DNA from 3 places in the Mesorhizobium sp. M8A.F.Ca.ET.208.01.1.1 genome. Region 3 is predicted to be linked to each of the others. Evidence: predicted binding sites of a transcription regulator. Region 3 holds the regulator's gene; each other region holds the start of a gene.
What was found. The regulator PhoB, encoded in region 3, activates phosphate uptake and scavenging genes when phosphate is short. The targets are predictions, from matches to a motif close to TGTCATNNANCTGTCAT.
Positions count from the first base shown of each region.

Region 1: a site for PhoB is predicted at 7,423-7,439, ahead of EN851_RS31675 (PhoX family phosphatase). Genes of this name have one in related genera too.
Region 2: a site for PhoB is predicted at 8,168-8,184, ahead of EN851_RS25290 (DUF1045 domain-containing protein). Genes of this name have one in related genera too.

Region 1 is NZ_SRUT01000012.1:115,930-126,102, reverse strand. It holds gene EN851_RS31705 (cytochrome ubiquinol oxidase subunit I) at 1-261, opposite strand, end outside; gene EN851_RS31700 (ABC transporter ATP-binding protein) at 558-1,484, shown strand; gene EN851_RS31695 (ABC transporter permease) at 1,481-2,260, shown strand; gene EN851_RS31690 (phosphatidylglycerol lysyltransferase domain-containing protein) at 2,340-3,377, opposite strand; gene EN851_RS31685 (NAD(P)/FAD-dependent oxidoreductase) at 3,823-5,007, shown strand; gene EN851_RS31680 (hypothetical protein) at 4,999-5,223, opposite strand; gene EN851_RS31675 (PhoX family phosphatase) at 5,358-7,361, opposite strand; gene EN851_RS31670 (hypothetical protein) at 7,638-8,135, shown strand; gene EN851_RS31665 (response regulator transcription factor) at 8,363-9,025, opposite strand; gene EN851_RS31660 (sensor histidine kinase) at 9,022-10,173, opposite strand, start outside.
Region 2 is NZ_SRUT01000006.1:258,123-268,295, reverse strand. It holds gene EN851_RS25325 (Gfo/Idh/MocA family oxidoreductase) at 1-731, opposite strand, end outside; gene EN851_RS25320 (MurR/RpiR family transcriptional regulator) at 880-1,725, shown strand; gene iolC (5-dehydro-2-deoxygluconokinase) at 1,881-3,815, shown strand; gene iolD (3D-(3,5/4)-trihydroxycyclohexane-1,2-dione acylhydrolase (decyclizing)) at 3,851-5,701, shown strand; gene iolE (myo-inosose-2 dehydratase) at 5,820-6,737, shown strand; gene EN851_RS25300 (DUF3329 domain-containing protein) at 6,802-7,014, shown strand; gene iolB (5-deoxy-glucuronate isomerase) at 7,259-8,071, shown strand; gene EN851_RS25290 (DUF1045 domain-containing protein) at 8,224-8,931, shown strand; gene EN851_RS25285 (alpha-D-ribose 1-methylphosphonate 5-triphosphate diphosphatase) at 8,963-10,102, shown strand; gene phnN (phosphonate metabolism protein/1,5-bisphosphokinase (PRPP-forming) PhnN) at 10,099-10,173, shown strand, end outside.
Region 3 is NZ_SRUT01000002.1:882,282-892,454, forward strand. It holds gene EN851_RS14785 (sugar ABC transporter permease) at 1-1,327, opposite strand, end outside; gene xylF (D-xylose ABC transporter substrate-binding protein) at 1,469-2,509, opposite strand; gene EN851_RS14795 (ROK family protein) at 2,773-4,017, shown strand; gene phoB (phosphate regulon transcriptional regulator PhoB) at 4,283-4,972, opposite strand; gene phoU (phosphate signaling complex protein PhoU) at 4,991-5,698, opposite strand; gene pstB (phosphate ABC transporter ATP-binding protein PstB) at 5,724-6,527, opposite strand; gene pstA (phosphate ABC transporter permease PstA) at 6,524-7,375, opposite strand; gene pstC (phosphate ABC transporter permease subunit PstC) at 7,379-8,362, opposite strand; gene pstS (phosphate ABC transporter substrate-binding protein PstS) at 8,429-9,484, opposite strand; gene EN851_RS14830 (PAS domain-containing protein) at 10,016-10,173, opposite strand, start outside.

The DNA of each region.
Region 1 (10,173 bases), on a different contig from region 3:
GACATGCTCCATGTAGCCCGGCCAGTTGGTGCCGAACTGGAAGCTCATGGTGACGCCCGAAACCACGCCCATGGCAAAGGACAACGCGAACACCTTCACCCAGGTGAAATAGGCGCGCATCCAGGCGGAATCATTGGTCGCGTTATAACGCAGCTTGAAGAACAGCAGCACCCAGCCAAGGGCAATGGTGATCGTCGGAAACAGGATATGAAACGAGATATTCGCGCCGAACTGCATGCGCGAGAGAATAAGCGGGTCCATGGCGGGCTCCGGCTGCTTAGTATTTCGACGCAACTCCGGGCAGAAAACCTCTTTACACTTTTCCTGGAATTGCTCCAATACTGGCGAAGGATAGGCCCGAAGCGGGGGCAGGTCAAAGCGGCGTCCTGCCGCGAGGCTGAACGCCACAGGACAATTTTACCGGATGCAAGGCGATCTGTCTTCAGACTGCCCGCGCCCCGGTGTCGAGAACTGGCAGCAGCGGCATTCACTTGCGGTTGCACCGGGCGACAACAGGCCTATATGAAGTCACCTCTTTCAGGCAGCCGTTTTCAACCATGCCCTCCATTCTGTCCATTTCCGGGGTCTCCAAGACCTACGCCACCGGCTTCACCGCGCTCAAGGAAGTCAATCTCGATATCCAGCGGGGCGAGATTTTCGCCCTGCTCGGCCCCAACGGCGCCGGCAAGACGACGCTGATCTCGATCGTCTGCGGCATCGTCAACCGCTCGTCGGGCACCGTCACGGTCGACGGGCACGACATCAACAAGGACTATCGCGCCGCGCGCAGCCTGATCGGGTTGGTGCCGCAGGAACTCACCATCGACGCCTTCGAGAGCGTCTGGGCAACGGTCAATTACAGCCGCGGCCTGTTCGGCAAGCCGGCCAATCCGGCCTTTGTCGAGAAGGTGCTGCGCGATCTGTCGCTCTGGGACAAGAAGGACGCCAAGGCCATCACCCTGTCGGGCGGCATGAAGCGGCGGCTGATGATCGCCAAGGCGCTGTCGCACGAGCCGCGCATCCTGTTCCTCGACGAGCCGACCGCCGGCGTCGACGTCGAGCTGCGCCAGGACATGTGGGAGATGGTGCGCCGGTTGCGCGAGGACGGCGTCACTATCATCCTCACCACGCACTATATCGAGGAAGCCGAGGCCATGGCCGACCGCGTCGGCGTCATCAACCGCGGCGAAATCATCCTGGTCGAAGGCAAGGCCGAACTGATGCGCAAGCTCGGCCGCAAGCAGATGACGGCGGAGCTGCGCGCGCCGCTCGCCAGCGTGCCCGACGGGCTCTCGCACTACGCGCTCGAACTGTCGCCGGACGGCACCCAACTCACCTACACCTATGACAACCAGAGCGACCGGCCGGGCGTCGCCTCGCTGATCAGGGATCTCGAGGCGGCCGGCATCCAGTTCCGCGATCTCGACACCAAGAACAGCTCGCTCGAAGAGATCTTCGTCAATCTCCTGAGGCAAGAGCCATGAACCTGCGTGCGGCCCCTAATTTTCGCGCGGTATGGGCGATCTACCGGGTCGAGATGGCGCGTGCGTTCCGCACCGTGCTGCAGAGCATCATCTCGCCGGTCATCTCGACATCGCTCTATTTCGTCGTCTTCGGCTCGGCCATTGGCTCGCGCATCACCGAGATCGACGGCATCAGCTACGGCGCCTTCATCGTGCCGGGACTGATCATGCTGTCGCTCTTGACGCAGTCGATCTCCAACGCCTCCTTCGCCATCTATTTCCCGAAATTCGTCGGCTCGATCTACGAACTTTTGTCAGCTCCGGTCTCCTATCTGGAGATCGTCATCGCCTATGTCGGTGGGGCAGCGACCAAGTCGATCATCCTCGGCCTGATCATCCTGGCGACGGCTTCGCTGTTCGTGCCGCTACAGATCGAGCATCCGTTCTGGATGCTCGCCTTCCTGATCCTGACGGCGGTCACCTTCAGCCTGTTCGGCTTCATCATCGGCATCTGGGCGAAAAGCTTCGAGCAGCTGCAGTTGGTGCCACTGCTGATCGTCACCCCGCTGACCTTCCTCGGCGGCAGTTTCTATTCGATCCACATGCTGCCAGGCATCTGGAAGACGATTACGCTGTTCAACCCGGTGGTCTACCTGATCAGCGGCTTTCGCTGGAGTTTCTACGGCAAGGCCGACGTCTCGGTCGGCATCAGCCTCGGCATGACGCTGGTGTTCCTGGCCGCCTGCATCGCGATCGTCGCCTGGATCTTCCGGACCGGCTACCGGCTGCGCAACTGATCGGCTGAAGGCGTCCTGAGCCGCAGCCGAGATTTGTGAGATTCAGCGCAGGCCGGCCTCACCTGAATATCGGCGGATCTCAGATGGCCTTGACTAGCCGCAGCAGCCCCAGCATCTCGATGTAGGCCCCCTCGCGAAAAGCGATATAGACCGGCTCCTCGGCGCCATGGAAGCGGCGCTTGAATGCCGCCTGTCCCTGCAGGTTGAACCTGCGGCGGTTGATCCAGGGCGAGTCGTAGGCGCGCTGGAAGGTGTTGCGCCAGAACTCGCTTTCGGCAAATCCGCTCGGGCCGACATCGACCAGCGGCGACAGGCCGAGCGTCACCACCGAAACGCCTTCCTCGCGAAAGCGGTCGACGGCGAATTTGGTCAGGCCGACCTCGGCATGCGGCGAGGCATCGATATGCTTGCGCTTGAAGGCGGTGGTGTAGCCGATCACCTTGCCGTCGGCGAACAGCGGATCGAAGTCGAGCAGGGCGACCAGGTCGCCATCGGGACCGTGCAGGACGAAACGGCGCATGTCGGTGCCGAGCTGCTCGTAAAACGGACGGTTGAGAAAACCCATCTCCCAGCGCTTGACGATACGGTCGCCGCGCCAGTTTTGGGAGAGCCGGGAGATCTCGTCGAGATGGATCGTGCGCTTGTCCTCCTCGAACGAAAAGCCTTTCTTCAGCAGCCAGCGCTCGGAATAGCGCACGGTCTCGTTGCGCTTGCCGGAAAAATCATGGTCGGGCAGGACAAGGCGGGTGTCGATGCCCAGCCGGTTGACCTTGTAGCCCAGTCCGGCAAGGACCTGGGCGGTCTGTTCGCCGATCTGCACGAACCATGGGCCGCCGGCACGCTCGACGAAGCGTCTGATATAATCGGGCCGCTGCGCCGGCGCCGCCACCGGATCGCCGAGCGCGAAATGATGCCTCATCTTGGTGCCGAAGGCGATGTAGCCGTCGGCGTCGCCAAAATAGGAAAGCTTGCGCTGCGCGGCGGTGGAATAGGCGAGCGAGAAATCGCCATAGCGGCGCACCAGCGCCAGCCGCTCGACATGCGTCAGCGCCAGTCGCTCGACCTTGGGCGAGGCGCCCTCGAGGATGTTGTCGAAATAGATCCGCAAGGAGGGCATGGTCGAGATTCCGCGTGCCGTCTGCGGCGCCGCATGCCTTGAATGGCACGCAAGACCGCCGTGGCGCCTTGATTTCTAGCGGGAAGCCGAGTCGGTTACGGGTTCGAATTCCTGCATCGTCAGAAGAGGTCCACCAGCCCCCGGACCTCGAATCAATCACTTTGCCGCGACCTGGTTATCGCCGATGCCGCCGATATGCCATATAGGGCTGGATGTATTCGGACAGAAGCGGGCAATCGTTTCATGTCGTGGTTTTGGCCGCGGTTGCGCGATCCGGTAGTTTTCGCCCGGCGGCGGAATGCTCCGGGGCGAGACCACGGCTCGGCGCAGGCCCATTGAAAATCGGCTTCGATTTGCCGTTCGGGGCTCGGCGCGCGATCAAACTGTTACAGCGGCCTGCGAGCCTTTCGGGGTTGCCGCAAGGGCGAATGGGATTCGAGTGTGAATGGCTGACACGACACCCGGGACGATGATGGAGCAGTTGCTGGCGGTCGAGCCGGCGATCGTCATTGGCGCCGGCGCCGCGGGGCTGGCTGTCGCGCGGGCCTTGATGAAGGCCGGCGTGGCGACGGTGGTCCTGGAGAAGGAAAGCCGGCTGGCCGAGCCCTGGCGCCGGCGCCACGAACAGCTGCACCTCAACACCCACCGCGATCTCTCGGCGCTGCCCGGCCTTGCCTATCCCAAGGGTACCCCTGCCTTTCCGCACCGGGATGTCGTCATCCGCCATATGAACGATTTCCATGAGGCGAACCGTTTGCCGGTGGAGTTTGGCGTTTCCGTCGAGGCCATCATGTCCGGGGGCGACCACTGGATCGTGCGCACCAGCGCCGGCTCGCGCCTGGCGCGTCATGTCGTCGTCGCCACCGGCCGCGACAGGGAGCCCTACACGCCGCAATGGAAGGGCATGGAGGCGTTCAGGGGCCGGATCATCCATTCGGCCGATTTTGGCGACGCCCAGGCCTATGCGGGCAAGAAGGTGCTGGTTGTCGGCGCCGGCAATTCGGGCTTCGATGCCCTCAACCATCTGGCGGGCATCGATACCGCCGCCGTCTGGCTGTCGGCCCGCAACGGCCCCGTCCTCTTGCCCAAGCGTATCGGCAAGATCGCCGTGCATCGCCTCTCGCCGCTCATGGCGCGCTTGCCGCTGCGCGTCGCCGACGCGGTCATGGCGGTGACGCAGCGCCTGGTTTTCGGCGATCTCACCAAATTCGGCATGCCGCGGGCACCTGCCGGCGGCGCCAGCCGTCTGACTTCGGACTACACCGCGATCGCCGCCGACGATGGCGCCGTCAATGCCATCAAATCGGGCAGGATCCTGGTGGTGCCGGGGATACGCGAGTTCACCCGCGATGGCGTCATCCTGGCCAATGGCAGCCTGATCGCTCCCGACATCGTCATTGCCGCGACGGGCTACCGCACCGGCTTGGAGCGCATGGTCGGCAATCTCGGCGTGCTCGACGAGAAGGGCGTTCCGCTCTTCAACGGCGGCCAGGCCGATCTGAAACTGCCCGGCCTGTGGTTCACCGGCATGCGGCCGAGCATCCGCGGCTGCTTCGCCAATGCCGGCATATTGGCCAAGGCGATAGCCAGGCGCATCGCCGGTCCCGGCCAGCCGGGCACCTCACGCTGATTTCGGCTCCAGCCGCCGGAAGCCGACAGCCTCGGTCAGCATTTCCTCGTCGACCATGCCGGCATTGTGGAGGGCAAGCAAGGTGAGAGCCAATTCACGCGCCTCCGTGGATTCGGGATGCGCTTGCCGTCGGCGGCAGGCTTCATCGAAGACACGTTGCAACGTGGCCACTTCGTCAGGTTTGAGCAGGCCACGGTCGTAGATCGACTTGGGCATGGCGATGATCTCCTGATCACGATTTAGGGCGCCATGTGTAAATTGCCAATCTTTCCCGAGGCTTGAATGCAATGCCGCGCAAAAAAGAGGGGCCGCGGATCGCCGAAGCCCCTCTTGTTTTGTCTCGCTCGACGTCAGACGCCGATCTTGCCGCCGCCCTGTTTGGTGATCGCCACGACCGCAGGCCGTACCGGCATGTCGGGCTTGAAATCGGGCCAGCGGGTCGACAGGTCCTCATAATAGGAAGGGCGGCCAAACGCGTCCCAGTCCTCACCGCCGTCGCCCGGATGCTGGACGGCGACGAAGGCGGTCTGATCGTCCGGCGTAAACAGCGGGCCGCACATCTCGGCCCCGATCGGCACCCGGAAGAACAGTTTCGAGGTCGCCCGCGCCGATCCTTCCGTGTCAACCGCCCACAGGCCATCGGTGCGGCCGGTGGCCTTCGGGCCCTGGCCGTCGGTGGCGACCCACAGGCGCCCGGCCGAATCGATCGCGCAATTGTCGGGCATGCCGAACCAGCCATTGGCCGTCGTCGCGGTGGAGAAGGTGGCGCCGACATCGGCCACCGACGGGTCGCCGCATTTCAGCAGCACTTCCCACTTGCCCTTTGTGGCGGCGAAATCGCCGCCGTCCTCGACGATCTCGATGATGTGGCCGAAGGCATTCCCGGCGCGCGGGTTGGCGGCGTCGACCTGATCGGCCTTGCGCTTGGAATTGTTGGTCAGCATGACATAGACCTTGCCGTTGCCGGCATTGGGCTGGATGTCTTCGGGCCGGTCCATCTTGGTGGCGCCAAGCAGGTCGGCGGCGCGGCGCGTCTCGATCAGCACGTCGGCCTGGCCGGCAAAGCCGTTTTCCGCCGTCAGCGGACCCTGGCCGAACACGATAGGCATCCATTCGACCGAGCCGTCCTCGGCGAATCTGGCGACATGCAGCGTGCCGTCGTCGAGCAGGTCCTTGTTGGCCGCGCGGTCTCCGGCATTGAACATGCCCTTGGTGACGAATTTGTAGACATAGTCGAAGCGCTCGTCGTCGCCGAGATAGAAGACGACGCGGCCGTCCTTGGCGACGATCGATTCGGCGCCCTCATGCTTGAAGCGGCCCATGGCGGTGCGCTTGTGCGGCACCGAATCCGGGTCGTTGACATCGACCTCGACGATCCAGCCGAAGCGGTTGGGCTCGTTCGGCTCCTTGGCCAGGTTGAAGCGGTCGTAATGCGCGCCCCATTCATAGGCGCCTTCCGGGATGCCGAGGCGCTTGTAGTTGGCGGCTTCCTTGTGGCCTTCCGGCAGCTCGCCGGAGAAATAGCCATGGATGTTCTCCTCGGCCATCACATAGGTGCCCCAGGGCGTGACGCCGCCGGCGCAGTTGTTGATCGTGCCGAAGACTTTCGTGCCGGACGGATCGGCATTGGTCTTGACGCGGTCATGGCCGGCGACCGGGCCGGACAGCGCCATCTCGGTGTTGGAGGTGATGCGGCGGTTGAGCTTGCCGTCACGCACAACCTGCCATTTGCCGCCGTCCTTGCGGATCTCGACGATGGTGCCGCCATGCGCGGCCATCTCGACATCGACCTGCTCCTTCGAGAGCGGCGCCACCTCGGCCGCCTTCTTGCCGTCCTTCTCGACGATCTTGACGATGCCCGGGAACATCAGATGCGGGTTGGTGTATTCGTGGTTGACCACCAGCAGGCCATGTTCCGCCGAGCCATCGATCGCGATATAGCCGACATAGTCGTTGTTGTAGCCGAACTGCCTGGCCTGGGCTTGTGCCGACTGCTTGGTCGGATCGAATTCCGGCGAATCGGCAAACAGCGGATCGCCCCAGCGCAGCAATACATCGGCGTCGTAGCCCGGCGCGACATGGTGCTTGTCGTCGATGCCGGCCTCCAGCTCGTCGAACTTGAAGGCCGAGCCTTCCGCGGCGCGGGCATCGTCGGCGGCGATCATCGCCAGCGGGCTGACGGTGGCGGCGATCGCCGAGACGGCAAGCGAACCCTTGAGGAAACCCCGGCGCGAAAACCGCGCGGCGATAATCTCGCCCATCGTGCGGTTTTCGCTGGGATTGTTGGCCGGGCCTTCGTTTTCCTCGAGCAGGCTGGTGCGGAATCGGGCGTCGGGGGAGCGATGTTCGGTCATGAGAGCCTCTGGCTGGATTGGCTGGAGCTTGTTGCCTGATCGACCGCTTTACAGTCGGCTGATCACATTTTCGTGACATGGTATCCGCGCTGCCGCTCCCCTCACGACATCGTTTTTCACGCCGGACCTCGGACTTTAGTCCAATCTTGCGCCTGCAAAGGTCCTGGAGGACAAACGCAACGGTCGGAGGTCGCTTCCGGTCACCACGTGTTTCGGCGATGTTGGTTGCACTGCAACGTTGGGGTGGGCGCGCCGGCTCAATCGACGGAGTTCAGGATGCACGGATCGATAACGGCCCGTTGTTGCCGGCTGGCTTTCGGATCGGCGGCGCTTCTGGCGCTGACCATCGCTCCCTATGGAATTGCCTTTCATGGCTTCGTGCCTGGAATCGAGGCCGCGACCGCACTCGCCGGCAAGGGTGGGGGTGGCAATGACGGCGGCGGTGGCGGTGGCGGTGGGAATAGCGGCGGCGGAAACGGCGGCGGCAACAATGGAAACGGCGGCGGCAACAACGGCAACGGCAACGGAAATGGCGCTGATAACGGTGGCGGCAATTCAGGGTCCGGCAAGGGCCAGGGCGGGAAGAGCAGCCATGTCAACGCCATCACCGGCGACGAGATCGACGTGGACGGCAACAAGATTACGGTTCAGCACCCCGACGGCATAACGGAAAAGATCGAGAACGGCCGTTTCAGGATGAAGGATGCGCTCGACCGCACGATCATCGACCGCCCGGCCACACCGGCCGATGTCAGCCGCCTCAAGGCCCTCTGAACCTTGGCCTTCTGAAATCTCGGCCTTCTGAAATCTAGGCCTTGTGAAGCTGGTCAACAGGCAACGACCGGCTTCACACGTCACCTCCGCCGCCCCCCGGCGGAGGTGACCTCGTTTTCGCGCTGTGTTCCAATGCTGCGATGACTTGGAGAATTCCAGGGAAAGCACGTAGCGCTTTCCCTGGCTGCGTTGCCGTAAGTCGGCGATTCCAACGACGCCGAACCGCTCTATGAGAAGTCCCTCTCGCGGTCGCGAAACTCGCGCATCATGAGGGCAGCCTCGGTGCGGTTCCGCACGCTGAGTTTCGAGAGCACCCCCGTCATGTGGTGCTTGACGGTCTTCTCCTGCAGCTCCAGGCGCAAGGCAACTTCCTTGTTGCTCAGTCCTTCCGCCACCAGCCGCAGGATTTCGGTCTGTCGGCCGGTGAGTTGCCGCAGTCGGTCCGCCACGCCGTTGGTGGGCTGCAGGGACTGCACATCGGAAAGCAGCCGGGCCGACAACATCGGCGAAAGATAGCTTTCGCCGGCCGCCACGTTGCGCAGGATATCGGCAAGCGAGCGCGATCCGACTCCTTTGAGGATATAGCCGTGCACCCCCGCGTTCAGGGCCTTGGTCACGTCGGCATTGGCCTCCGAAACGGTCAGCATGACGATCTTCTGGGCGGGATGGTCGGCAAGGATGCTTGCAACCGCGGCCAGGCCGCCGCCGGGCATGGAAATGTCGAGCAGCAATATGTCGGGCTGCACGGTCGAGGCGATGCGTTCCGCGTCCTGCGCGGTAGCCCCTTCTCCGACCACCTCGAAGCCTCCGATCTCCGAAAGGCTGCGTGTCACACCCTCGCGGAAGAGAGGATGGTCGTCGACAATGGCGATGCGGATGGCGCCCATCATGCTTGCTCCTCGACCGAAAGACGGATCATCAATTTCGTGCCCTTCGGCCCCGTCAGGGTTTCGAACTGTCCGCCAATGCTTTCAACCCGCTCCCTAAGGCCGGCCAGCCCCAACCCTTCGGCCCGGGCCGGATCGAAGCCCGGCCCGCCATCCGACACTTCGACGAAAAGCCGGCCATTTTTCATTCCCGCACGCACCGCCTGATCCTTGCCCCGCCCGTGGCGGTAGGCATTGTTCAGCCCCTCCTGCACGAAGCGATAGATGCTGATCTTTTCAGAAGCGCCGGGCTCGGGCAAATGTTTGGGCAGCGTAAGCGTCACCGACGTGCCCGTCCGGCGCTCATGCTCCTCGACGGCCAGCCGCAACACGTCCGCCGCCGCCGCCGTTTCTATCTGCGGCAGCACCAGGCCGGTGCAGATGCCGCGTATCTCGCGCATCGCGTCCTCCAGCGTCTTGCGAATCATGGCGACCTCGGTCGAGCGGCCTTCGCTGCCATGGCCGTCGCCGGTAAACACCGGGCTGTCCATGCGCAGCGCCGCCAGGGCCACCAGTTGGGCAGGGCCGTCATGCAGGTCGGCGCCGATCCGGCGCAGGTATCGTTCGTTGAGCGCCGTGGCGCGGCGGGATGCCCGCTGCACGCGCTGCCGCAAGGCGCTGTTCTGCGTCACCAGGCCCTGCAGTTCCGACACCTGGCGGCGCAGCGCCCCGCGCTGGTCGTCGATGGTGCGGCTGGCGCGCAGGACGATGCCCGACAGAAGCAGGAATGCCGTCAAGGTGGTGCCAGCCACGATCAGCCAGCTCGACAGCAGGGCGGAAGCCAGGGTGGCCTTGAAATCGCCGGCGAGCTCGTAGAATTCGGTGACGGCGACCACGTCGCCGGACCAGGGTTCGCGCACCGGATTGTAGATTTCGAGCAACGGCACACCCGCGGCCCGCTCCTTGTCTTCGTCCTCGTCGAACGTATCGAACTGGGCCATGACGCTACCCTGGAAGGCGGAACGCAGATTTTTGTTCAGCTCGAAGCGGCGGCCGATCAAATCCGCGTCCTTCGCGTAGAGCACCGTGCCGTCGCGGCGCCAGAGCCTGAACGACGCCAGGCGTTTGCCGAGCGCGCCCTGGCCGAGTGTCTCGTCGAGCGCCTGTTTGAC
Region 2 (10,173 bases), on a different contig from region 3:
GTTCCGGCAATGCCGTTTTCCAGATGCATCAGCACGCTGGCGATATCGTAGGTCTCGACCGCGCGCCGCCCGCCCGCCGCCAGCTTGCGGTCGGCATAGGGCTTGGCCATGTCGCAGATGACGCTGGCGACGCGGCCGAACAACGCCGTGACCAGCGAGAGCGGATGCACGGCGAAATCGTCGAGCGCGCCATAGCCGGAAGTCGCTTCGTGCTTCCAGAAGAACGGCGCCTCGGGATCGGCCATGAAATCCTCGTCCATCTCGATGCGCAGATGGTTGACCTCGCCGATGATCTTCTCGTCGAGCAGCGCGCCGATGTGACGGATGGCCGGGCTCTGGATGTAATTGTAACCAAGCGCGGCAATCTTGCCTGATGTCTTGGCGGCGGCCGCCATTGCCTCGGCCTCGGCGAAGCTCGGCGCCATCGGCTTTTCGCACCACAGATGCTTGCCGGCTTCGAGGATGGCGATGGCCATTTCCGGATGAAACTGGTTGGGCGTTGTCAGCGAGACGACGTCGACCTCCGGATCGTTGACGACGGCACGCCAGTCGCCGGACGCCTTGGCAAAGCCGAACTCGCCGGCCTTGCGCCTGGCAAGGTCCTCGCTGACCTCGCCGAGATGGACGAGCCGCGGCTTGGTCGCATCGGGGAAGACGGCTCCCACTGCGCTCCACGCGATGGCGTGGCACTTGCCCATGAAACCCGTACCGATAAGACCTACGCCGACCATCCAACTTTCTCCACTGCCTGAGCGTTGGATGGATGAATTAGTCCATTTTCTCCGGAAATGGAATGTCTGCCTCATTTTTTATGGCGTTCTTGCGCAGGCCCGCTATGATGAGGCACAGAGAGCCTCCAGACAGGCTTGGGCGGAGACGATGGACGAACAGGTACCTCGCGACTTCGAGACGCTGCGCGCCACCATTCTGGACCGGCGCGAGAGCCTGCCCAAGCGAATCGCCCAGATCGCCGCCTATGCGCTCGACAATCCGGACGACATTGCGTTTGGCACCGCCGCCAGCATCGCCGCTTCGGCCGGTGTGCAGCCCTCGACCCTGATCCGCTTTGCCCAGCAACTCGGTTTCGACGGCTTTACCAGCCTGCAGCAGGTGTTCCGCGAGCGGTTGCGCGAGCGCAACTCCTCCTATGACGAGCGGCTGCAGGCGCTACGCGCCAAGGCCGAGGGCGGCGCCGGCCACCGGGCGATCTTCGACGGTTTCATTGCCGCCGCCAGCACCTCGCTCAACGACATTTCCCGCACACTGGACGACGCGCATCTGGAAGACGCTATCTCGCTGCTGGCAAAGGCGCAGACCATCTATGTCTTGGCCAAGCGGCGCTCCTATCCGGTGGCGAGCTATATCGCCTACGCGCTGGGCAAGCTGAAGATCCGCAACCAGCTGATCGAATCGGCTGCCGGCCTGAATGCCGAGATGGTCGGCTTCGCCACGCCGGCGGACGCCGTCATCGCCATCAGCTTCTCGCCCTACGCACCGGCCACGATCGAGGAAGCGCGCAGCATTTCCGAGCAGGGCGTACCGATCGTTGCCATCACCGACAGCTCATTCTCGCCGCTGGCCCAGTTCGCCAGGGTCTGGTTCGAGGTGGCCGAGGCGGATTTCGCCGGTTTCCGTTCGCTGTCGGCGACAATGGCGCTGGCCATGGCGCTGACCGTCGGCGTCGGCGAGAAGCGGCGTGACGCGAGCCGCAAGCGCAAGGCTTGACCAGACATCCAAAAAGGCAATTTTAGGCTAGGGAATGCTCATTCCATATTGACTATGGATTGGAATTATTATTTCATATTGCTGGCGCCACGCTGCCGCTCGCGCGTGTTACCCAATAATGTTGTCCATGACGACAAGACCGACGGGAGGTTCCAATGAGCGAAGCCGTGGACGCAAGACAGGCGCCGCTCGATGTCATCACCATCGGTCGCGCTTCCGTCGACCTCTATGGCCAGCAGATCGGCTCGCGGCTCGAGGATATCACTTCCTTCGCCAAGTCGGTCGGCGGCTGCCCGGCCAACATTTCGGTCGGCACGGCGCGGCTCGGCCTGCGCTCGGCGCTGCTGACGCGCGTCGGCGACGAGCAGATGGGCCGCTTCATCCGCGAGCAGCTGAAACGCGAAGGCGTCAACACCGACGGGCTGAAGACCGACAAGGAACGGTTGACCGCGCTTGTGCTGCTTTCGGTCGAGAGCGAAGGCGTTTCGCCGATGATCTTCTACCGCTCCGACTGCGCCGACATGGCGCTTTCGGAAGAGGATATCGACGAGGCGTTTATTGCCTCGGCCCGCGCCATCGTCGTCACCGGCACGCATTTTTCCCGCCCCAACAGCGACGCCGCCCAGCGCAAGGCGATCCGCATCATGAAGGCCAAGGGCGGCAAGGTGGTCTTCGACATCGACTATCGGCCGAACCTGTGGGGTCTCGCCGGTCACGCCGAAGGTTTCGAGCGCTACGTCAAGTCGGACCGGGTCTCGGCCCAGTTGAAGACGGTGCTGCCCGATTGCGACCTCATCGTCGGCACTGAGGAAGAGATCATGATCGCGTCTGGCGCCGACGACTGCCTGAGCGCGCTGAAGACGATCCGCGCCCTGTCCCCGGCGACCATCGTCTTGAAGCGCGGCGCCATGGGCTGCATCGTCTATGACGGGCCGATCAGCGACGATCTCGAGGACGGCATCGTCGGCGAAGGGTTCCCGATCGAGATCTACAATGTGCTGGGCGCCGGTGACGCCTTCATGTCCGGCTTGCTGCGCGGCTGGCTCGGCGGTGAAAGCTTCAAAACCGCGGCGACCTGGGCCAACGCCTGCGGCGCCTTCGCCGTGTCGCGGCTGCTCTGCGCGCCGGAATATCCGACCTTCGAAGAGCTGCAGTTCTTCCTCAAGAACGGCAGCAAGCATCGCGCACTGCGCAAGGACGAGGCGATCAACCACATCCATTGGGCAACCACCCGCCGGCGCGACATCCCTTCACTGATGGCGCTCGCCTGCGACCACCGTGTGCAGCTCGAGGATGTGGCGGCCAAGACCGGCGCCGATCCAGCGCGCATCCGCGATTTCAAAGTGCTGGCGGTCAAGGCGGCGGCCAAGGTCGCTGCCGGCCGCGACGGCTACGGCATGCTGATCGACGAGAAGCATGGCCGCGAGGCGATGTTCGAATTCGCCCGCCATCCCTTTGCCTGGCTTGGCCGTCCGGTGGAACTGCCGGGCTCGCGGCCGCTGCGCTTCGAATTCTCGCAGGATATCGGCTCGCAGCTCACCGAATGGCCCGTCGATCACTGCATCAAGTGCCTGTGCTTCTACCACCCGGACGATCCGGCGGAACTCAAGGAAGAACAGCAGCAGAAGCTGCGCGCGCTGTTCGAGGCCGCGCGCAAGGTCGGCCGGGAACTTCTCATCGAGATCATCGCCGGCAAGCATGGCAAGCTCGACGACACGACGATCCCGCGCGCGCTGGAGGAACTCTATGCGCTCGGCATCAAGCCGGACTGGTGGAAGCTCGAGCCGCAGGCGTCGAGCGGCGCCTGGGCCAAGATCGAGGCGGTGATCCTGGAGCACGATCCCTGGTGCCGTGGCATCGTGCTGCTTGGGCTGGAGGCGCCGCAGGACGAGCTGGAGGCGGCGTTCGCCGCCACCGCCAAGGCGCCCATCGTCAAGGGCTTTGCCGTCGGCCGCACCATCTTCGTCCACGCGGCCGAACAGTGGCTGGCCGGCAAAATGTCTGATGACGAGGCCGTCGCCGACATGGCCTTGCGCTTCGAACAGTTGACCGAGGCGTGGCTTGCCGCGCGCGGCCGCAAGGCGGCATAACAGGCCGCGACACAGGGACTGCGGAGGAAACAACCATGAGCAAGACAATCCGCCTGACGATGGCGCAGGCGCTGACCCGCTTCCTGTCCCGCCAGATGACCGAGATCGACGGCAAGACGGTGCCGATCTTCGGCGGCGTCTGGGCGATCTTCGGCCATGGCAATGTCGCCGGCATCGGCGAGGCGCTTTACCAGGTGCGCGACGAGCTGCCGACCTTCCGCGCCCACAACGAGCAGGCGATGGCGCATGCGGCGATCGCCTATGGCAAGGCCAATTTCCGTCGCCGCTTCATGGCCGCGACCTCTTCGATCGGCCCCGGCGCGCTGAACATGGTGACGGCGGCTGCGCTTGCCCACGTGAACCGGTTGCCCGTCCTGTTTTTGCCGGGCGACGTCTTCGCCAACCGCATCCCCGACCCGGTGCTGCAGCAGGCCGAGGATTTTTCGGACGGCACTGCGACGGTCAACGACTGTTTCCGGCCGGTGTCGCGCTATTTCGACCGCATCACGCGGCCGGAGCAGATCATACCGGCGCTGAGCCGCGCCATGCAGGTGCTGACCGATCCGGCCGATTGCGGCCCGGTGACGCTGTCGCTCTGCCAGGACGTACAGGCCGAGGCTTATGACTATCCCGAGAGCTTCTTTGCCGAGCGGGTCTGGCGTCAGCGCCGGCCGCGCCCGGACCGTGGCGAACTCGCCGCCGCCGTCACGGCACTCAAGGGAGCCGGGAAGCCGCTGATCATCGCCGGCGGCGGCGTTCTCTATTCGCAGGCTTCCGACGAACTGGCGAAGTTCGCCGAAGGCGCCGGCATTCCGGTCTGCGAGACGCAAGGCGGCAAGTCCTCGCTGCCGGACGATCACAAGCTCAACATGGCGGCGGTCGGCGTCACCGGCACCTCGGCCGCCAACCGGCTGGCCGAAGAGGCCGACGTCGTACTCGCCATCGGCACGCGCCTGCAGGATTTCACCACCGGCTCATGGGCGCTGTTCAAGAATTCCGGCAAGACCATCATCGGGCTCAACGTACAGCCCTTCGACGCCGGCAAGCACCGGGCGCTGCCGCTGGTCGCCGACGCAGCGGAAGGGCTCGCCGAGCTCGGCGCCGCGCTGCAAGGCTGGAAGGCGCCTGTCGCCTGGACCGACAATGCGGCCACTGGCAAGACCACCTGGCAGGCCGACGCGGCCAAGGTGACGGCATCGACCAACGTCGCCTTTCCATCGGATGCGCAGGTGATCGGCGCCGTGCAGCGCGCCATGGGATCAGGCGTGACGCTCCTGCATGCCGCGGGCGGCCTTCCCGGCGAATTGCACAAGCTTTGGCAGGCGGGCGCGCCCGGCTCCTACCATGCCGAATACGGCTTCTCGACCATGGGCTACGAGATTGCCGGCGGCCTCGGCACCAAGATGGCCAAGCCCAACGAGGAGGTCGTCGTCATGATCGGCGACGGCTCCTATCTGATGCTGAATTCCGAGATCGCCACCTCGGTGATGCTCGGCCTGAAACTGACCATCGTGCTGCTCGACAACAGGGGGTTCGGCTGCATCAACCGGCTGCAGATGGCGACCGGCGGTGCCAACTTCAACAACCTGTTGAAGGACTCGCGCCACGAGATCCTGCCCGATGTCGACTTTGCCGCGCATGCCGCCAGCATGGGCGCGATATCAGAAAAAGTTTCGTCGATCGCCGGGCTGGAGACGGCGCTGGCTCAGGCGAAAAAGAACGACCGCACCACCGTGCTGGTCATCGACACCGACCCGCTGGTTTCCACCGATGCCGGCGGGCACTGGTGGGACGTGGCGGTGCCCGAGGTCTCGGTGCGGCCGCAGGTGAACGCGGCGCGCAAGGCCTATGACGAGAAGCGGCAGATGCAGACCATCGGCGATTGACGCCGGCGCTGAAGCTCCTTCCTTCTCCCCGTTCCTATACGGGGAGAAGGTGCCGGCAGGCGGATGAGGGGCAGCGCCAACCAACAGGTAATAAGCAGTTCTAAACCGGAGTGACGACTTGAAAGCCAAACTGGGCATGTCCCCCATCGCATGGTGGAACGACGATCTTGCCGAACTGAGCGATGACGTGTCGCTGGAAGAGTGTCTGCGCCAGTCGCGCTCTGCCGGTTTCACCGGCATGGAAATGGGCCGGCGCTTTCCCAAGGACCCAAAGGTGATGCTGCCGATCCTGAAGGCCGCCGACGTGACGCTATGCGGCGGCTGGTTTTCCGGCACGCTGGTCGACGAGGAGATGGCTGCGAACAAGGAGCGCATCCAGCCGATGATCGACCTGTTCAAGGCGGTCGACGCGCCCTGCATCGTCTATGGCGAGGTCGGACGCTCGATCCAGGGCGACCGCTCCAGGCCGCTCGCCACCAAGCCGAAGCTTTCGGGCGACGAAATGAAGGCCTACGCGCGGCGCCTGACGGAATTCGGCGAATGGTGCGCCGGGCAAGGCATGCCGCTTTCCTACCACCACCACATGGCGGCGGTAGTCGAGACCGAGCCGGAACTGGACGCCTTCATGCGCCATTCCGGCGAGGGCATTCCGCTGCTGCTCGATGCCGGGCACCTGGCCTTTGCCGGCGGCGACGTGCTGCGCGCCATCGACAACCACCACAAGCGCATCAGCCACGTCCATGTGAAGGATGTGCGCATGGAGGTGATCGACGGGCTCGACCGCACGAAACAATCCTTCCTCGACGCCGTGGCGCTCGGCGCCTTCACCGTGCCGGGCGACGGTTCGCTCGATTTCGGCGCCATCGTGCAGCGCTTCGCCGATCATGGCTATGAAGGCTGGTTCGTGGTCGAGGCCGAGCAGGACCCCAGGAAGAACCCGCCGCTGAAAATGGCGCAGGTTGGCCATAAGGAACTGATGCGGGTGATGACCGCCGCCGGCTACACCGTCGAGACGCAGGGCTTCCCGAATGCCTGAAGGCTGGATTGGTCGCCACCGGTGGCTTATCTGAGAACTGGTTCAGCAACTCTCGGATGGCGCGATGAAAGATTATGAACACCCGTTCTTCCGGCCGCTGTGGCGGCGCGTTGCCGTCGTCGCGGTCTGCGTGATCTGGTCGGTGATCGAATTCGCCTCCGGCACCCCGTTCTGGGGCGTCATCGCGCTCGGCTTCGCCGGCTATGCCGTCTGGCAGTTTTTTTATCTGTACAAGCCCGTGGATGAGACGAAGCCTCCGGTCGAGCCGAAGGAATGAAGCCCCCGAGCTTCGTCATCCTAGGGCGGAGCAAGGAGCGCAGCGACGCGGCGCAGACCCTAGGATCCATGCCGTGACGTGAGTGCGTTGCGGCGGTCCAGAATTCTGCTCCGCTGCGCCGATCGTCAAGGTCACGGAATGGATCCTAGGGTCTCCGCGACGGACGTCGCTCCTGCTACGCCCTAGGATGACGAAGTTGGGAGGCTTCGGCCGATCTCGAAGATTTGCGATAGGAGAGACAAAAATGTCGAAACTGCTCGTCAAAGCCGACAAGGGCAATGGCCGCGTCGCGCATGTCACGCCGCAAGGCGCTGGCTGGACCTATGTCGGTTTCGATCTGCATCGGCTGAAGCCCGGCCAGAGCGCCTCGGGACAGTCGGACGACCGCGAAGTCTGCCTGGTCTTCGTGACCGGCAAGGGTACGGCAAAAGCCGGCGGCAAGGATCTCGGCCTGCTCGGCGAGCGCATGTCGCCTTTCGAGGGCAAGCCGTGGTCGGTCTACGTGCCGCAGGGATCGGACTGGTCGGTGACGGCCGATACCGAGCTGGAACTCGCGGTATGCTCGGCGCCCGGCCTTGGCGGCGGCTTGCCGGTCCGGGTGATCGGGCCGGACGATCTCGGCCAGGAGGTGCGCGGCAAGGGCACCAACACGCGCTACGTCACCAACATCCTGCCTGAGGGGCAGCCGGCCGACTCGCTGCTGGTGGTCGAGGTCATCACGCCCGGCGGCCACACGTCGAGCTACCCGCCGCACAAGCACGACCAGGACAATCTGCCCGCTGAATCCTATCTCGAGGAAACCTACTACCACCGCCTCAACCCGCCGCAGGGTTTTGCCTTCCAGCGCGTCTATACCGACGCCGACAAGGATGGCCGGCGCGCGCTGGACGAAGCCATGGCGATCGAGGACGGCGATGTCGTGCTGGTGCCCAAGGGCTATCACCCTTGTGCCGCCTGCCATGGCTATGACCTCTATTACCTCAATGTGATGGCCGGGCCGAAGCGGACGTGGAAATTCCACAACGCGCCCGAGCACGAATGGTTGATGAAGGCCTGACCGTTCTGCGTTTCCGGTTGAATTTGTTGGTCCAGTTGGGAAAAATCGTCGGCTAACGACCCTGAGGGTCGATTTGCCTTCGAAAACCCTTCAAAGCTTCGTCAATCCGTCATGGAAATCACCTATGGCAACGTTTCTGACGAGGACTTCCCATGCGTTATGCCATCTATTTCACCCCCAGGCAGGACGAGCTGCTGGCGCGTATCGCCGCCAACTGGCTGGGCCGCGACCCGTTCGGTGCCGCGACCGGCCCGGTTGAGGCCGTGGCCGACCTGTCGGCGGCGGAAGTGGCCTTCCACACTGCTTCGGCGCGCCGCTATGGCTTTCACGCCACGCTGAAGGCGCCCTTCCGCCTGGCTGCCACCGAGACCGAGGCTTCGCTGCGCGCGGCGCTAGACCATTTTGCCGAAGCAACGCCGGTTGTGACGATCCCGCGTCTGGTCGTCAGCCAGATCGACAGCTTCTTCGCGCTGGTGCCGGATGGTCCGCTGCCTCCGCTCAACCGCTTCGCCGACGACGTCGTGCGCGATTTCGACCGGTTTCGCGCGCCGTTGAGCGAGGCCGAGATCGAGCGGCGCAGCCCGGATTCGCTGAAGCCGGCGGAGTTTCGCAATCTCTGCCAGTGGGGCTATCCCTATGTTTTCGAGACCTTTCGCTTCCATATGACCCTGTCGGGCCGGGCCGGCCCACAGGAAAGCCCTCGCCTGCGCGCGGCGATCGACGGCCTTTTCGCCGATGTGCTGCGCCAGCCCGTGCTGGTGGATGCGCTGACATTGTTTGTCGAACTCGAACCCGGTGCGCCGTTCATGGTGCTGTCCCAGCACGCGCTTGGACGCCGCCCGGCCAGAAAAACCGCCTGACAGGCGCCGGAAGAAGCAAGGACCAGCCGCAATGACCGCCGAAACTGTTCTTTCCAACGCCCGCATCGTTCTTGCCGACGAGATCGTCGAAGGCTCGCTGGTGCTGCGCGACGGCTTTATCGCCGGCATCGATGCCGGCGCGGCCCGGACCGGCGAGGACATGGGCGGCGACTTCATCATTCCAGGACTGGTCGAACTCCACACCGACCATCTCGAGGGCCATTATGCGCCGCGGCCGAAAGTGCGCTGGAACCCGATCGCCGCGGTGCTTGCCCATGACGCGCAGGTGGCGACCGCCGGCATCACCACCGTGCTCGATGCGCTCCGCGTCGGCATGGACGAGGACGCCGACCTGACATCGGACGACATCCGCAAGCTGGCCGATGCGATCGAGGACAGTGTCCAACAGGAGCGGCTGCGGGCAGACCATTTCATCCATCTGCGCTGCGAAGTCTCGGCACCGGACTGCCTGAGGGCCTTCGCCAATTTCGAGACAGACGACAGGGTGAAACTGGCGTCGCTGATGGATCATGCGCCCGGCCAGCGCCAGTTCGTCAACCTTGAAACCTACGCCTACTACTACCAGCGCAAGCTGAAGCTCTCGGATCAGGATTTCAAGAAATTTTGCGAGAAGCGGATGGGCGAGTCGGCACGCAATTCAGGCCCGAACCGCGTCTTCATCGCCGCCGCCTGCCAGGAGCGCGGCATCGTGCTCGCCAGCCATGACGACGCCACGTCGGCCCATGTCGACGAGGCCATCGAGCAGGGCGTGAGGGTCGCCGAGTTCCCGACCACAGAGGAAGCGGCGCGGGCCTCGAAGGCCGCCGGGCTCGGCGTGCTGATGGGCGCGCCCAATGTCATGCGCGGCGCCTCGCATTCGGGCAATGTTTCGGCACGCACCTTGGCCGGCGACGGCCTGCTTGACATCCTGTCGTCCGACTACATCCCCTTCAGCCTGATCCAGTCGGCCTTCTTCCTCGGCGACATGGTCGAAGGCATTTCGCTGCCGCAGGCCGTCGCCATGGTCTCGAAGAACCCGGCGCAGGCCGTCGGCCTTGACGACCGCGGGATCATCGAACAGGGACGCCGCGCCGATCTGGTGCGGGTGCGCGTCGACGATCGTGTTCCGGTCGTGCGCACAGTGTGGCGGCAGGGACGCCGGGTGGCATGATGGTGTCGGCCTTGATCGAGCGCGAACTGTCCGCCGAAACCTTTCCGATCCGTCATGGCGTCTTTGTTGCC
Region 3 (10,173 bases):
CGAGCCACACCGCGATGACCAGCACGGCGCCGACGACGATGCTCTGCAGCGGCGAGTCGACGCCGAGCAGCACCATGCCCGACTGCAGCGACTGCATCAGCAATGCGCCGAGCATGGCGCCGATGATCGTTCCCGAGCCGCCGGCAAGCGACGTGCCGCCGATGACGGCCGCGGCAATGACGAGCAGCTCGTCCAATGTGCCAAGCACATTGGTGGAGGAGTTCTGCCGGGCCGACGAAATGGCGGCTGCGATCGTGGCCAGCACGCCCATGATCATGAACACCTTCATGGTGATCCAGCGCGTGTTGATGCCGGCGAGATTGGCCGCTTCCGGATTGCCGCCTATGGCAAAGACATAACGGCCGAAACGGGTTCGGTTGGTGATGAAGGTCATGACCAGGCCGACGGCGACCGCCATCAGCACCGGTATCGCGATGCCGTGGGCGATGAACAGGCCGCCCTCGGGTACGGTGATGTTGTTGGCGGCCGCGTAGCGGTTCACGATGCCGATCGGCCATGGATAGGAGTTGGCCAGCCAGACCGCGCCCATGATGACGGCGCAGGTGACGGCGCCGAGCAGCGTCTCGGCCCAGACCGGCCGCAGCGGGAAGCGGAAGCGCTTGCGCTGCACGCGCCCGTTGAACAGCGCGAACACGACGGCCAGGCAGGCGACGATGCCCACGACCCAGCTCCAGGTGGCGCCGATCGATCCGGCCGGGCCGCCACCCATCAGCTGGAAGGTGGCGTCGAGCGGTGCCACCGTCTGGCCTGACGTGACCCACCAGGCGGCGCCGCGCCAGACCAGCAGGCCGCCCAGCGTGACGATGAAGGCCGGCACTTCGAGATAGGCAATGACGAAGCCCTGGAAGGCGCCGATCAAAAGGCCGAGCGCCAGGCCGATGACCAGAGCCAGGACCCAGATCCATGGGTTGCCGAGTTCAAGCCCCACGAACCGAACCAGGAAATGCACCTGCGCAAAACCCATGACCATGCCGATCAGGCCCTCGGCGGAACCGACGGACAGGTCGATGTTGCGCATGACGATGACCAGCACCATGCCACAGGCCATGATGGCGACCGCGGACGTCTGCACCGACAGGTTCCACAGATTGCGCGGCGTGAGAAACGTGCGGCTGTCGAAATCGAGCGGATTGACGCCGAGACGCAGGCTCGAAATCACATGCAGCGCGACCCAGATCAGCAGCAGGGCGCCGATCATGCCGAGCATGCGGGTGTCGATCTCGGTCGCCTTCAGGAACCGGGCGACCGCGCCGAGTTCCGAGGCGCGCGCGGTATCGGCCTGCGGGTTGGACGTCGTATCGGTCATGATTTCCTCCAACCGGCTGGCCGTCTACGCGGATGCCGAAGCCAGCCTAGAAGCTATCCGCGTGATGCGGAAACACAAATCTTTTTGAGAAAACGCCGCGGCTTTGGGCCGCGGCGCCTTCATTTCTTCAAGCGGTCAAACTCAGTTGCAGGCCGCAACGCTGCCGGCGGCGACGCCCGCGCAGACTTCGTCCTTCTTGATCCAGCCGGCGTCGATGACGAGGTTGAGATTATCCTTGGTGATGGCGACCGGGGTCAGGAACAGCGACTTGACGGTGTTGCCGCCAGGCGTCGTGAAGTCCTTCACGCCGGCGATGTCGGTCATCTTCTTGCCGTCGGCGAGCTGCGAGGCGATCTCGGCGGCGTTCTTGCCGAGTTCACGCGCGTCCTTCCACACCGACACGGTCTGGGTGCCGAGCGCGATGCGGTTGAGCGCGGCATGGTCGCCGTCCTGGCCAGAGACCGGCACGGTGCCGGCGAGCCCCTGCGCCGTCAGCGCCGCGACGACGCCGCCGGCGGTGCCGTCATTGGCCGCGACCACCGCGTCGACCTTGTTGTCATTGGCGGTGAGGAACTGCTCCATGTTCTTCTGGGCGTTGGCGGGCAGCCAGCCGTCCGTATAGGCCTCGCCGACATTCTTGATCTTGCCCGAGTCGATGGCTTCCTTCAGCACTTCCATCGAGCCCGAGAACAGGAAGTCGGCATTCGGGTCGGCACCCGAGCCCTTGATGAAGACGTAGTTGCCTTCAGGCTTCACCTTGAACACTTCGCGGGCCTGCATGCGGCCGACTTCCTTGTTGTCGAAGGTCAGGTAGAAGACGTCCTTGTTTTCGATCAGGCGGTCATAGCCGACGACCGGAATGCCCTCGTCGAGCGCTTTCTGCACCGCCGGACCGATGGCCGAGGCATCCTGCGCCAGGATGATCAGCGAATTGGCGCCCTGCGAAATCAGGCTCTCGACATCGGTCAGCTGCTTGCCGGGATTGGACTGCGCATCGGCGGAAATGTACTTGTCGCCCGCGGCCTCGATCGCCTTCTTCATGGCGGCCTCGTCGGTCTTCCAGCGCTCTTCCTGGAAGTTGGACCAGGAAACGCCGATGACCTTGTCCTTCGCCTGCGCGACCGACACCAGTGTCAGCGACATGGCGACACCCGCCAGGATGGCGGCTGTGAATCTCTTCATGATATCCTCCCTGCGCCGCGTATGGCGCGACCAAACTGGCCCGAAGGCCGGCACAAAGGCTCTATTTTTTCGAGCCTCGAAAAAACACTGGTCCATCGCCAGAACACTGTCAACATCGATTCTGATGGATTTTGAGGTGCCAGAAATTTTTTTCGAGCCTCGCAATAAATAAATGACAGCACCGGCCGCTTCTGCCAGTGTTTGACCCTGTTGCCGGAGGTATTCGAGGGGGATCAAGAACCGCGGCAACCGGGAGGGAAAGCATGTCGGTGGGAATCCGCCACGACGATCTGCGCCGGCGCAACCGCGCAATGGTGATTGCAGCCGTGCGCCGGGATGGTCAGCCCTCGCGCACCGAGATCGCCGCCACCACTGGCCTCAGCCACTCGACCATATCGGCGATATCCGCCGACCTGATCGGCGAAGGTATCCTGACCGAAGGCAAGCCGAACGAGGCCGGCTCACTCAAACGTGGCCGGCCGCAGGTTGGCCTCGGCCTCAACCCCGAGGCCGCGGCTGTGATGACCGTGGTGCTGTCGCTGAATTTCCTATCCGTCGCCGTCATCGATTATGCCGGCCAGGTGGTCGCCGAGGAGCAGCGCCGGCTGGACACGCTGACCATGTCGCGCGAGGCGCTGATCGGCGAATGCACGGCAATAGTGCGCCGCCGCATCGAGGACCCCGATCTCGATATCCGCAGTGTTGCCCGCATCGCGCTGGCGATCCAGGGCATCACCGACACCAAGGCGCGTGCCATGCTGTGGTCGCCGATCACGCCGCAGACGGACATTGCCTTCGCCGACATACTCGAAGCCGAATTCGGCATCCCCGCCACCATGGAGAACGACTGCAACATGATGGCGGTGGCGTTGCGCTGGCGCGACCCTCAACGCTACCGCGACGACTTCATCGCCATCCTGCTCTCGCACGGCATCGGCATGGGCCTGGTGCTCAAGGGCGAACTGTTCACCGGCACCCATTCATCGGGCGGCGAATTCGGCCACATGATCCATCGCCCGGGCGGCGCGCTCTGCCGTTGCGGGCGGCGCGGCTGCGTCGAGGCCTACGCCGGCAACTATGCCATCTGGCGTAATGCCAGGCAGCTTGGCGAGGACGCCGAACCGGTCGCCGATGTCAGCGACGCGCAGATGCGGACACTCGCCGCGACGGCAAGGGAGAAAGACGGACCGGAGCGCGAAGCCTATCGCAAGGCGGGCGAGGCGCTGGGCTATGGGCTGGGCAGCCTGTTCGCGTTGATCGACCCGGCGCCGGTCGCCATGGTCGGTGTCAGTGCCGCCGCCTTCGATCTGATCGAGCCGGCCTTGCGCGAGGCCATCGCCCAGACCGCCGGCGGCCAGCATTCGGAATCGATTTCCTTCGACACCGAGCCGAACGAACTGCCGCTCATTCGCGAAGGCTGCGCCATGCGCGCCTTGACCTTCGTCGACCAGGAGATTTTCGCGCCGGGCGTGCAGGCGAGAGGCAGTGCTGGGAAGAGCGTGGCCTGAGCGAACGCTCCGGTGAATCACCACCAATGCTGGAGGTTGGCCGAGCGCCCTCAAGGTCGTGATCCCTGGGCGGAGCAGCCGCGAAGCGGCGTCGCGGAGACCCTGGGATCCATGCCGTGACCTCGATCGTAGAGTGCAACGGTGCAGAATTCTGCACTGCGGCGACGCGTCGAGGTCCCGGCATCGATCCTCGGGTCTGCGCCGCGTCGCTTCGCTCCTTGCTCCGCTCGTGGATGACGAAGTCAGGGGCGTAGCCGCCCTCGACCTAGTCTTCCCTGATCGCGTAGCCCGCGCCGCGAATGGTGCGGATGACGTCGGGCATGCGGCCATTGTTGACCGCCTTGCGCAGCCGGCCGACATGCACGTCCACCGTGCGCTCGTCGATATAGATCGTCTCGCCCCAGACATTGTCGAGCAACTGGCTGCGCGAGAACACCCGGCCGGGATGGCGCATCATGAATTCGAGCAGCCGGAACTCGGTCGGTCCGAGCCGGATTTCGCTCTTCTTGCGATAGACCCGGTGCGATTCACGGTCGAGCACGATGTCGCCGACCTTGAGCACGCTGGACAGCACTTCCGGCTTGGCGCGACGCAGCAGCGCCTTGACCCGGGCCATGAATTCCGGCGTCGAGAACGGCTTGACCAGATAGTCGTCGGCGCCGGTCGAAAGGCCACGCACGCGGTCGCTCTCCTCACCGCGCGCCGTCAGCATGATGATCGGCAACCTCTCGGTCTCGGGCCGCATTCGCAGGCGCCGACAGAGTTCGATGCCGGAAACAGCCGGCACCATCCAGTCGAGCACCAGGAGGTCGGGCACATTCTCCTGGAGGCGGATCTCGGCTTCGTCGCCGCGCGGCACCACCTCGACCTGGTAGCCTTCCGATTCCAGATTGTAGCGGAGGAGCACGCCGAGCGGCTCCTCGTCCTCCACCACCATGATGCGTGGCGCGATCATTGGCAGATCATCCTATCGTCAAGCCGCCGGCGCCGACATCGCCGTCTCGTCCTGCTTCGGACGATTGGCGGGCAGTTGCGTTCCGGTCAGCACATAATACGCATTCTCGGCGATGTTGGTCACATGGTCGCCGATGCGCTCGAGATTCTTGGCGCAGAACAAGAGATGCGTGCAAGCCGTGATGTTGCGCGGATCCTCCATCATGTAGGTCAGCAGTTCGCGGAACACCGAGGTGTATTTGACGTCGATGCGTTCGTCGTCATTCCTGAGCTTGGCGAGGGCGGCGGCATCGCCGGCCGCATATTCCTCGACCACGCCCTGCACCTGGATCAGCACCAGCTGCGCCATGGAATCGATCGAGTGCGACAGGTCGCGCGGCGTCGCGGTGAGGCCGACGGAACCGACGCGCTTGGCGATGTTCTTGGCAAGGTCGCCGATGCGCTCGAGGTCGCCCGCCATGCGGATCGAGCCGACGACATGACGCAGATCGTCGGCCATCGGCTGGCGCTTGGCGATCAGGGTGATGGCGCGGTCGTCGAGTTCGCGCTGGCGCGCATCCATGATGGCGTCGTCGGAGACGACGCGCTGTGCCAGCGCGTTGTCGGAATTCAGCAGAGCCTTGGTGGCGCCGCCGACCATCGTGCCGGCGAGATCGCCCATGTCGCTGATCAGCCTGCTGATCTGTCCGAGATCCTCATCGAAGGCTGCGACTGTGTGTTCGGCCATGATCCTGGTCCTCGTATGCGTGATATCAGCCGAAGCGGCCGGTGATGTAGTCCTGCGTGCGCTTCTCGCGAGGCGACGTGAAGATCTTCTCGGTCTTGTCGAATTCGACCAGTTCGCCCAGATACATGAACGCCGTCTGGCGCGACACGCGCGCCGCCTGCTGCATGTTGTGGGTGACGATGACGATCGTGTAGTCGGCCTGCAGCTCGTCGATCAGTTCCTCGATCTTGGCGGTCGACAGCGGATCGAGCGCCGAGGCTGGTTCGTCGAGCAGGATGACTTCCGGCTTCACCGCCACGGTGCGGGCGATGCAAAGACGCTGCTGCTGGCCGCCCGACAGGCTGAGGCCGCTGGCGTTGAGCTTGTCCTTGACCTCGGTCCACAATGCCGCGCGCTTCAGCGCCTGTTCGACACGGCCGTCCATCTCGGACTTGCTGATCTTCTCGTAGAGACGGACGCCGAAAGCGATGTTCTCGTAGATCGACATCGGGAACGGCGTCGGCTTCTGGAACACCATGCCGATCTTGGTGCGCAGGAGATTGAGATCCTGCGAGCGGTCGAGGATGTTCTGGCCGTCGAGCAGCACCTGGCCGTCGGCGCTCTGCTTCGGGTAGAGCTCGTAGATGCGGTTGAAGACGCGCAGCAGCGTCGACTTCCCGCAGCCCGACGGGCCGATGAAGGCGGTGACGCTGCGCTCGGGCAGCGACAGGCTGATATCCTTCAACGCCTTCGACTGGCCGTAGTAGAAGTTGAGGTTCTTGACCTCGATCTTGGCCTTATCCACGGCCACTTCGGGCGTGTTCAACTCGGTGGACAACATCGGTTTCATCTGTCCTCTCTGCGTCCGGTAAGGCTGCGGGCGAAAATGCTCAGGCCGAGAACCGTCAGGGTGATTATGAGTGCGCCGGTCCATGCCAGTTGCTGCCATTCCTCATAGGGGCTGAGAGCGAACTGGAAGATGGTGACAGGCAGGCTGGCCATCGGCGCGTTGAGATTGCTCGACCAGAACTGGTTGTTGAGCGCGGTGAAGAGCAGCGGCGCCGTCTCGCCGGAGATGCGGGCGATGGCGAGCAATATGCCGGTGACGATGCCGGAGAGCGCGGCGCGGTAAGCGACAGATTTGATGACCACCCAGCGCGGCGCGCCGATCGCGGTGCCGGCTTCACGCAGCGCGTTCGGCACCAGGTTGAGCATGTCCTCGGTGGTGCGCACCACGACCGGAATGACCAGGATGGCCAGCGCAACGGCGCCGGCAATGGCGGAGAAATGTCCCATCGGCCGCACCATCAGCTCGTAGACGAACAGGCCGATGATGATCGATGGCGCCGACAACAGGATATCGTTGATGAAGCGCACGATGGTGGTGAGCTTGGAGAAGCGGCCGTATTCGGCCATGTAGGTACCGGCGAGCACGCCGATCGGCGTGCCGACGATCACGGCGATGATCGTCATCACCACGCTGCCGTAGATGGCATTGAGCAGGCCGCCGGCGTCGCCGGGCGGAGGCGTCATTTCGGTGAACACGGCCAGCGAGACGCCGGACAGGCCCTTGTAGAGCAGCGCGCCGAGGATAAGCGCCAGCCAGGCGAGGCCAATGCCGGCGGCGACGACGCACAGCGTCATCATCACGCCATTCCTGCGCTTGCGGCTTTGGTGAAGCGATGCGGCTGTGGACATCGGTCAGGCTCCCGTACGGGCGTCGATGCGCATCAGCATGTAGCGTGCGATGGCAAGGATGAGGAAGGTGATGACGAACAGGATCAGGCCGAGCGCCACCAGCGAGGAGGTGTAGAGATCGCCAACGGCTTCGGTGAATTCGTTGGCGATGGTCGCCGAGATCGTCGTGGCGGGCGCGAACAGCGAAGTCGAGATGCGGTGCGCGTTGCCGATGACGAAAGTGACGGCCATCGTTTCGCCGAGCGCACGGCCAAGGGCGAGCATGACGCCGCCCATGATACCGATCCGGGTATAGGGAATGACCACGCGCCGCGTCACTTCCCAGGTCGTGCAACCGATGCCGTAGGCCGACTCTTTCAGCACCGACGGCACGGTGTCGAACACGTCCTTGGTGATCGAGGTGATGAAAGGCAGGATCATGATGGCGAGGATCATCGCCGAGGTGAGCAGGCCGATACCATAGGGCGGGCCGGCAAACAGATTGTTGAGCCCGGGAACACCATGGAACAGCCAGATGATAAAGGGTTGCACCGTCGTCTGCAGGAACGGTGCCAGCACGAACAGGCCCCAGATCCCGTAGATGATCGAGGGGATGCCGGCGAGCAGTTCGACCGCCATGCCAATCGGGCGCCGCAATGCGCGCGGGCAAAGTTCGGTGAGAAAGATCGCGATGCCAATGCCGAGCGGCACGGCAATCAGGATGGCGATGGCGGATGTGATGATGGTGCCGTAGATGGGCGCCAGCGCACCGAATTTCTCGGTCACCGGGTTCCAGCTTTCCGTGGTCAGAAAGGAGAAGCCGAAGGTCGAGAGCGCTTGCCAGGAACCGGCAAACAACGAGATGGCGACGCCGCCAAGCAGGACCAGAACCAGGATCGCGGCGGCGCGGGTCGCCGCATGGAAGATCGTGTCCGTCAGCGCGAAACGTCTGACGATCGCATCGCGCGAGCCCTTGATGGCTGGCAAGGCTTCCTGGACAGCACTCATGTCAAGCTCGGCTCTTTGTGTTGAGAAAAAGGAGCGCCGCGCAAAGCGGCGCTCCTTCGGGTGATGTTACTCGCCAGCGTAGACCGGCTTGCCGCCGGCCTGGATGTCGGCCTTCCACGAAGCCTTGATCAGGTCGACGACGCTGTCGGGGATCGACACGTAGTCGAGCGCCTTGGCGGTTTCCTTGCCGTCCTTGTAGGCCCAGGCAAAGAACTTCAGCGCTTCGCCGGTGGCGGCGGCATCGTCCGGAGCCTTGTGGATCAGCACCCAGGTCGAGGCGGCGATCGGCCAGGTGGCGTCGCCGGGCTCGTTGGTGATGATGACGTTGAAGTTCTTGGCAGTCTTGAAGTCGGCATTCGAAGCGGCGGCGCCGAAGGACTCGAGCGACGGCTCGACGACCTTGCCGGCTGCATTCAGCATCTTGGAGTAGGACAGCTTGTTCTGCTTGGCATAGGCATATTCGACGTAGCCGATGCCGCCGTCGGTCTGCTTGACGGTGTTGGCAACGCCTTCGCTGCCCTTGGCGCCGACGCCGGTCGGCCATTCGACAGCCGTGTCCGAACCAACCTTGTCCTTCCAGTCGGGCGAGAGCTTCACGAGGTAGTCGGTGAAGTTGAAGGTGGTGCCCGAGCCGTCCGAACGATGCACGACGGCGATCGCGGTCGACGGCAGGGTGAGCGAGGGGTTCAGCGCCTTGATCGCGGCGTCATCCCAGGTGGTGATGGCGCCGAGATAGATCTGGGCCAGCGTCTTGCCGTCGAGGACGAGTTCGCCCGGCTTGATGCCCGTGAGGTTGACGATCGGCACGATGCCGCCCATCACCATCGGGAACTGCACGAGGCCGTTCTTTTCCAGATCGGCGTCGGACATCGGCTTGTCGGTGGCGCCGAAGGTCACGGTCTTGGCGATGACCTGCTTGATGCCGCCGCCCGAGCCGATCGACTGATAGTTGAGGCCGATGCCGGTGTCCTTCTTGTAGGTGTCGGCCCATTTGGCGAACACCGGATAGATGAAGGTCGAGCCGGCGCCGGAAAGGTCAGCTGCCATTGCTGCGGAAAGGGTGAGGGTGGACGCCGCAGCCATTGCAATCGCAACGGCCGCCGAGCGGATGAAATGTCTCATGTGGCCTGCTCCTGTTCGGAAGATGGTCTCTCGGCGCCATTTCCTCCGGCGCCCGCTGAGGCCAATAGCCTTCGATTATAACAGTCGCATGACAGTTTCGTGTCAGCCCGGTAACGCGTCGCCCGCACCGGGAAAGGCGCTGATGCCCGGCGCTCGCGGCCCGGTCCGGGTTTACCGCCGGAATCAGGGGCTTGAGCCGTCCGGCGGCTGGAATCACCCAGGATTCGACCGAGCTTTCCCACGTGAATAAAATCCGGACGGGAGCGCGTTGCTCGCAGCCAGAGCGTGTCATGGCCGGGCCATCGCCAAAAACAGGTCCGTTGGGGTAGGTGACGCTGTTTCTTGCAGGCGGTCGCTGCTCCCGCCCGTAACCGAGAAGAGCGGAATTCGATTTTGCTATTGTTCCGGCTGGAGGCAGCCTTTGATATGGCGCGATCGCACCATAGTCACTGCACGCAGGGGTAGCGGCAAATCCCCTGCTGATTCCCTTGATTTGCCTCGCCGGATCCTGAAATCCGGGCGACGGGGGTGCTATCCCGCGTTGCGGTGGACCTGACGGCCGGCGCCAACCCAGCGCTCGACCTTCTCAAGCAAGGCCCTGGGGCTGATCGGCTTGGGCAGATAGTCGTCCATGCCCGCCTCCAGGCAGCGTTCGCGGTCGCCCTTGAGCGCATGCGCGGTGACGCCGA